Regions from separate parts of the Roseateles sp. NT4 genome, predicted to be linked through region 2. Evidence: riboswitches for the same ligand, from Rfam matches in the RefSeq annotation. Region 2 holds a riboswitch; the other holds the start of a gene.

What was found. Region 2 has a riboswitch for glycine ahead of ACS5PN_RS26340 (TonB-dependent receptor plug domain-containing protein). Riboswitches for the same ligand answer to the same signal wherever they lie in the genome.
Region 1: another riboswitch for glycine. It lies ahead of ACS5PN_RS03180 (hypothetical protein); the one in region 2 lies ahead of ACS5PN_RS26340 (TonB-dependent receptor plug domain-containing protein).

What each region holds. Positions count from the first base shown of each region.
Region 1 is NZ_JBPZGZ010000001.1:689,493-692,681, reverse strand. Features, by position in the region: gene ACS5PN_RS03190 (D-amino acid dehydrogenase) at 1-56, opposite strand, end outside; glycine riboswitch at 107-215, opposite strand; gene ACS5PN_RS03185 (C39 family peptidase) at 322-900, opposite strand; gene ACS5PN_RS03180 (hypothetical protein) at 940-1,674, opposite strand; glycine riboswitch at 1,963-2,071, opposite strand; glycine riboswitch at 2,082-2,190, opposite strand; gene ACS5PN_RS03175 (efflux RND transporter permease subunit) at 2,376-3,189, opposite strand, start outside.
Region 2 is NZ_JBPZGZ010000005.1:73,723-76,911, forward strand. Features, by position in the region: gene ACS5PN_RS26335 (propionate--CoA ligase) at 1-1,072, shown strand, start outside; glycine riboswitch at 1,129-1,237, shown strand; glycine riboswitch at 1,246-1,359, shown strand; gene ACS5PN_RS26340 (TonB-dependent receptor plug domain-containing protein) at 1,601-3,189, shown strand, end outside.

The sequences.
Region 1 (3,189 bases), on a different contig from region 2:
AGGAAATAGGCGGAGGTGACGCCGAGCAGGCCGGCGCCGAGGACGATGACTTTCATTGCAGGAACTCCAGGAGATGCCGCAGCGCAGCGTGGTTGACGCTGCGGTTGCCGCTCCCTCTGTCCCTGTTACCTGAGAGATTGAGCCCGCGGCGTTTTGCCGCGGGCCTTGCTCCTTCGGTGCGCCCCTTGTGAGGGCGTCTCTCCAGACGGCGATTGAGTCGTTGCAGTACGGGGGCCTGAGCGGTTATGGGAGGCTGCGCCTTCGGCGGCCGGCACCTCGCGGCCCGGCACTCTCCTGCAACGATGAAAACGAAAAGCTGAATCAGCGCACGCGAAGCGTGTGCGTCCACTGGTGGTCGTTGGCCGAGACCATCCAGTTGTAGAGATCCTCCGAGTTGCCCTCGCCGGGCCACGGGTTCATGTAGGTGACGTAGCTGTAGCCGTTCCAGACCTCGTAGCCGGTGCCGACCATGATGTGGCCGCCGCCACTGGTCCAGCCGAAGCGGATGACGAAGGGCTTGTTGGCATTGATGTCGCTGACGATGGAGTTCCACGACGAGGCGTAGGTGTAGGCATAGGTCGGTACACCCCAGTTGGACAGGATGTTCTGCACGCTGCCGTTCGTGCCGTAGAGGCTGTTGGGCTGGTTGGCGTAGCTGTTCCAGTTGAAGCTGCCGTTGCCGCAGGCGTAGTTGATGCCGAAGGCCCAGTTGACGATGGCGCATTGCGAAGGCGCGGCCTTGAAGAAGCCGATGACGGCCTTGCTGGAGCCCGACCAGCACCACTGGCTGTGCTCCTGGATGTTGGTGGGCACATTGAGTTGGCGGTACTGGGCATGCGCCAACGGCAGCGCGAGAGCGATGGCGAGGCCGGCAAGGGCCCGCTTCAGATGCAGGGACATGGCAGCTCCTGTTGCTTTGAAGTGGTTGGCGGGCATGGCTCAGTTCTGGCCATTGAGGTTGCGCTTGACGGCATTGCGTAGCGGCTCCAGCAGCTCGTAGGTGTCCAGCAGCTTGGAAGTCGTGGCTGGCGCCTCGGTCGACAACGCTGCACGGGCCGAAGCCAGTGGCGCGTAGCGGGCTTGCAGGTCGGTGGGCGAGACCACCTCGAGCAGATCGGTCTGGGCCTGGTGCACGCGGATGAAGCGCAGGTGGTCGGCGCCGACGTCGGCATGCTCGGCCATCAGCTCCGACAGCTCCTGTGCGAGTCCGGCGCCGCCGAAGGAGACGGCCTGCCAGCGGCCGTCCATGCGCTGCACGGTGACCAGCCCCACGGGCCTGGTGCCCACCTTGACGAAGAAGCGCCAGATGCCGCTGGCCTGCACCATGTGGCGCAACTCGCTGCGGCCGGCCGCGATGTCCTGAGGCGCGATGGTGTGCACCTCGAAGCCGCCGGCGATGCGTGTGTTGGCGAGGTCGCCAGCCCGTGGCAGGTCGAAGGCTGTGGCGCCGGCGCCGCCTTGCTGCTGCTTGCGCTGCACATAGTCGGCCAGGCCCTGCTCGGCCGCGGCCTGGGCGCCGGCACGGTCGCCGAGGTCCGGCGCCTTGAAGCGCGCCACGGCAGCCGCGCCGACGTTCTGCGCCTGCACGGCCGGCGCCGTCATGAGCGCCAGCGCCGACAGCGCCAGGCCAATACCTCTGCGCAGGCGCAGGGTCGAATCACGATCAGTTCGCATATCAAAGGTCTCCGTTTCGTGGGTTCGAGGAAGAGCCGGGCCTCTCGCGGCGCCACGGTTCTTCGTGGCGGCAGAGATCTCGGCGCCGACGCCGCAACGTCGACGGCTTGTGTCGACTTGCACGGCTTCGGTGAGGGGCGTGTGGCGGCACGGCGCGAAAGCGCCTGGACCGTCACGACGGCAACGGGGGGTGCGAGGGTGGGTTCAGTGAGTCAGCGACTCCAGCGGTGAATGAACGACCACGAAACCCCCGAGGCCATGCCTCACGGATGTTTCGCGCCGCTCCCGCTGTCCTTGGTACCTGAGAGATTCGTGCCTCGGCGCGATGAACGCCCGGGGCATTTGCTCCTTCGGTGGGGGCGTGCGCGGTGTTGATCCGCGCCGTCCCGCTCTCCAGTGTCGGCTCCTGTGACAAACCAGTTCGGGGCCTGAGCGTGCATGGGAGGTTGCGCCTTCGGCGGCGATCAGGGGTTCATTGTGTGAACCTGGCTGAACGCACTCTCCTGGGATGTCGAAGCGGATGCTAGGAGGCTGCGATGCAGCGCCGCATCCTGATCTACGCGGACAGGGCTTTGCCGAAGCTCAAAGCAGCCACTCCAAAAGAAAAAGGGCCGGTCATTCGCGTGGCTGGCGGAACAAGAAAAAAGGGCCGGCCACTTGCGTGGCCGGCCCGGGGCGCTGGAGCGCGCTCGAGGGAGAACTTATTCCTTGTCGGCCGGCATCGCGCCGGGCATGCCGTGCAGCGGCAGCGAGCTGGCGCCGCCCTGCTCTGCCGTGCGCGCTGCCGACTTCACAGCCGGCTTCTTCTCGCGGGTCAGATAGCTGTACAGCACCGGCACCACGACCAGGGTCAGCAGTGTCGAGGTGATGACGCCGCCGATGATGGCGCGGCCCATGGGCGCCTGGATCTCGCCGCCGTCGTTCAGCGCGATGGCCATGGGCAGCATGCCGAAGATCATCGCGGCCGTCGTCATGATGATGGGGCGCATGCGGATCAGGCCGGCCTGCAGCAGCGCATCGGCGATCGTCGCCCCGGCCTTGCGGGCGTGGTTGGCGAAGTCCACCAGCAGGATGGCGTTCTTCGTCACCAGGCCCATCAGCATGACCAGGCCGATCATGGAGAAGACGTTCAGCGTCGAGCGCCACAGCAGCAGGGCCAGCATCACGCCGATCAGCGCCAGGGGCAGCGAAGCCATGATGGCGATGGGCTGCAGGAAGCTGCCGAACTGGCTGGCCAGCACGATGTAGATGAAGATGCCGGCCAGGGCCATGGCGGCCAGCAGACCGTTGAAGGCCTCGGCCTGCTGCTTGCCGGCGCCGTCCACCTTGAAGCTGATGCCCGGGGGCAGCTGGGTGCTCTTGATCAGCTTCTGCACGTCGGCGTTCACGTCGCCGCCAGGGCGGCCTTGAACACCGGCGAACACGGCCTCGCGGCGCTGCAGGTTCTCGCGGCGGATGACCTCGGGATTGAACACCGGCTCGATGGTGGCGACCTGGTCCAGGGTGATGGGCGCG
Region 2 (3,189 bases):
CGGCGAGACCTATTTCTCCACCAGCGACATCGGCTGGGTCGTCGGCCACAGCTATATCGTCTACGGGCCGCTGATCCACGGCATGGCGACGCTGATGTACGAAGGCACACCGGTCAACCCTGACGCCGCGGTGCTGTGGAGCCTGGTCGAGAAATACCAGGTCACGGTGATGTTCAGCGCGCCGACGGCGGTGCGGGTGTTGAAGAAGCATGACGCGGCCCTGCTGAAGCGCCACGACCTCTCGTCGCTGCGCGCTCTCTTTCTGGCGGGCGAGCCGCTGGACGAGCCGACGGCGCGCTGGATCGCCGAGGGCCTGGGTGTGCCCATCATCGACAACTACTGGCAGACCGAGACCGGCTGGCCGCTGCTGACCGTGGCCCATCACATCCCGGGCGTCGAAGCTGTGCCCACGCGCTTCGGCTCGCCCGGCGTGCCCATGTTTGGCTACGACGTGAAGCTGCTCGACGAGAACAACGGTGCGACGCTGGAAGGGGCAGACCAGAAGGGCGTGCTCGTCATCGAGCACCCGCTGCCGCCGGGCGCGCTGCAGACCGTCTGGGGCGACGATGCGCGCTTCGTCAACACCTACTGGGGCAGCGTCCCCGGGCGGCAGGTCTACTCGACCTTCGATTGGGCGACGCGTGACGCCGATGGCTACACCTTCATCCTCGGCCGCACCGACGACGTCATCAACGTGGCCGGCCACCGCCTGGGCACGCGCGAGATCGAGGAGTGCATCTCGGGCCACAAGGCGGTCGCTGAGGTCGCCGTCGTAGGCGTGGCGGATCAGCTCAAGGGCCAGGTCGCCATCGCCTTTGCCGTGCTGCGCGACCCCGGTCAGGCCTCGCTTGCGCTGGAAGGCGAGGTCATGAAGCATGTGGATTCGCAACTGGGCGCCGTGGCCAGGCCGGCGCGGGTGCATTTCGTGACCCTGCTGCCCAAGACGCGCTCGGGCAAGTTGCTGCGCCGGGCCCTGCAGGCCGTGGCCGAAGGGCGCGACCCGGGAGATCTGACAACGCTGGACGACCCCGGCGCCCTGGCGCAGGTGAAGGCGGTGTTGCAAGCTAGGTGAGGCCCCAATCTCGTAAACCAGGGTGCTGACCCACGGAGGCGGTCCCTATCGTCCGCGGCGACATCCCAGGAGAGTGCGATCAGCCCGGTTCACACAATGAGCCCCTGGTCGCCGCCGAAGGCGCAACCTCCCATACACGCTCAGGCCCAGAACTGGTTTGTCACAGGAGCCGACGCTGGAGAGCGGGACGGCGCGGCCTGAGCAGGCCGCGAACGTCTCCACCGAAGGAGCAAACGCCGCCGGGCCTCATCCCCGGCGCGTGAATCTCTCAGGTACCGAGGACAGCGGGAGCGGCGCGAAACAGCGAAGGGGCCATCGCCCCTGGCCGTTTCGTGGTCGTTCAACCCGTGCTGGAAAAACTGCCATGCCGTGCTGCCGCCAGCACTTGTCCCCACCGTTGATGGTTGCCGTGACGGCCTGAGCGCCGCCGAGCGCTCCGTCACCACCCCCCTTTCATCTCAAGCCATCCGGCGCTGCCCCAGCGGCTGCGTCTTGGCGGCGTTCGTCCCTTTCTTTCCAGGAATTCGCATGCAACGCAACACACTCAAGCCGCTGGTCGGTGCTCTCGCCCTGGCCGGCCTGATTCCCCTCACCGCCGCCGCCCAGGCACCCCGGCCCGAACAGATCGAGCGGGTGGAAGTCATCGGCAGCCGCATCAAGCGCATCAACATCGATGACGAGACGGCGACGCCGATCACGCTGATCACGCGCGATGAAATCCAGCGTTCCGGCGTGGCCACCACGCGCGACCTGCTGGAAACGCTGCCGGGATTCAACAGCAACTCGCTGTCCGATCTCAACGGCGGCAACTCCTTCGGCAATGGCGGCTCGGGCGCCAGCCTACGCAACCTGGGCAAGCAGTCCACGCTGGTGCTGCTGAACTCGCGCCGCATCGCGGCCTATCCGCTGGCCGACTACAACGAGGTGTTCTCCAACCTCGACTCGCTGCCGGTGGACGCCATCGAGCGCGTCGAGGTGCTCAAGAGCGGCGGCTCGGCGCTCTACGGTTCCGACGCTGTCGCCGGCGTCATCAACATCGTCACGCGCAGCAGCTTCCAGGGCCTCACGGTCAGTGCCAACACACAGAAGTCGCTGAAGTCGCACCAGTTCAAAGACCAGGCCGCCGCCATCACGGGCGGCATCGGCAACCTCGCGACCGATGGCTTCAACATCCTGGCCAACCTCGACTACTACCACCGTGGCGACTTCTTCTGGCGCGACGTGCTGCAGTACAGCAACCCGGCCTACAAGGAGTTCTCGCCCGGCTTCGACACGCCGTCCAGCTACAGCTACCCGGGCAACATCATCGGCCAGGGGCCGATCGCCGGCTGCAAGCTGTTCAACGCGTCCAACACCTTGTGCATGTACGACCGCTACGACCGCTTCTCGGTGCAGCCCTCGGCGGACCGCGTCAGCGGCATCGTGTCGGCCAAGCTGAAGATGTCCGAGCACCTGCAGGGCTTCTCGGAGGTGCTTTACTCCAACACCAAAAACACCTACCAGAACGCGCACAACTACTACGGCGCCGGCCTGGGCAGCGTCGTCTGGGGTGACCCCAACAGCAATGCGGCCCGCACCTTCTACTACCGCGGTCTGCCGGCCCAACACCCGCTGAACCACACCGGCGAGGAGGTCGAGTTCCGCTACCGCTTCTCGGACGATGGCCAGTCCAACCATGTCCAGACCGACCAGTACCGCGTGCTGGCCGGCCTGAAGGGCGACTGGAACGGCTGGGACTGGGAGACCGCGGCCGGTGTGATGGGCGGCAAGACCACGCAGCGCCAGCGTGGCCTGTTCAGCGACAGTGGCTTCAAGGAAGTCATCGGCGACTACAACAAGGACACGCTGGACGCCGATTTCTTCAACAAGCCCAATGGCTACAAGATCGGCCAGCCCAACAGCGCCGCGGTGCTGGACAAGCTCTTCCCCTCCATCGGCTATGACGCCAAGGTCACCCAGAGCTTCGTCGACGGCAAGATCTCGGGCGAATACGGCCGCCTGCCGGGTGGAGCCATCAATTTCGCAGCCGGTTTCGAGCTGCGCCACGAAAGCATGAAGATCGCGCCGGACGCGCTGTCCGCCTCGGGCGACATCGTGGGCCTGGGCACCGTGCGTGC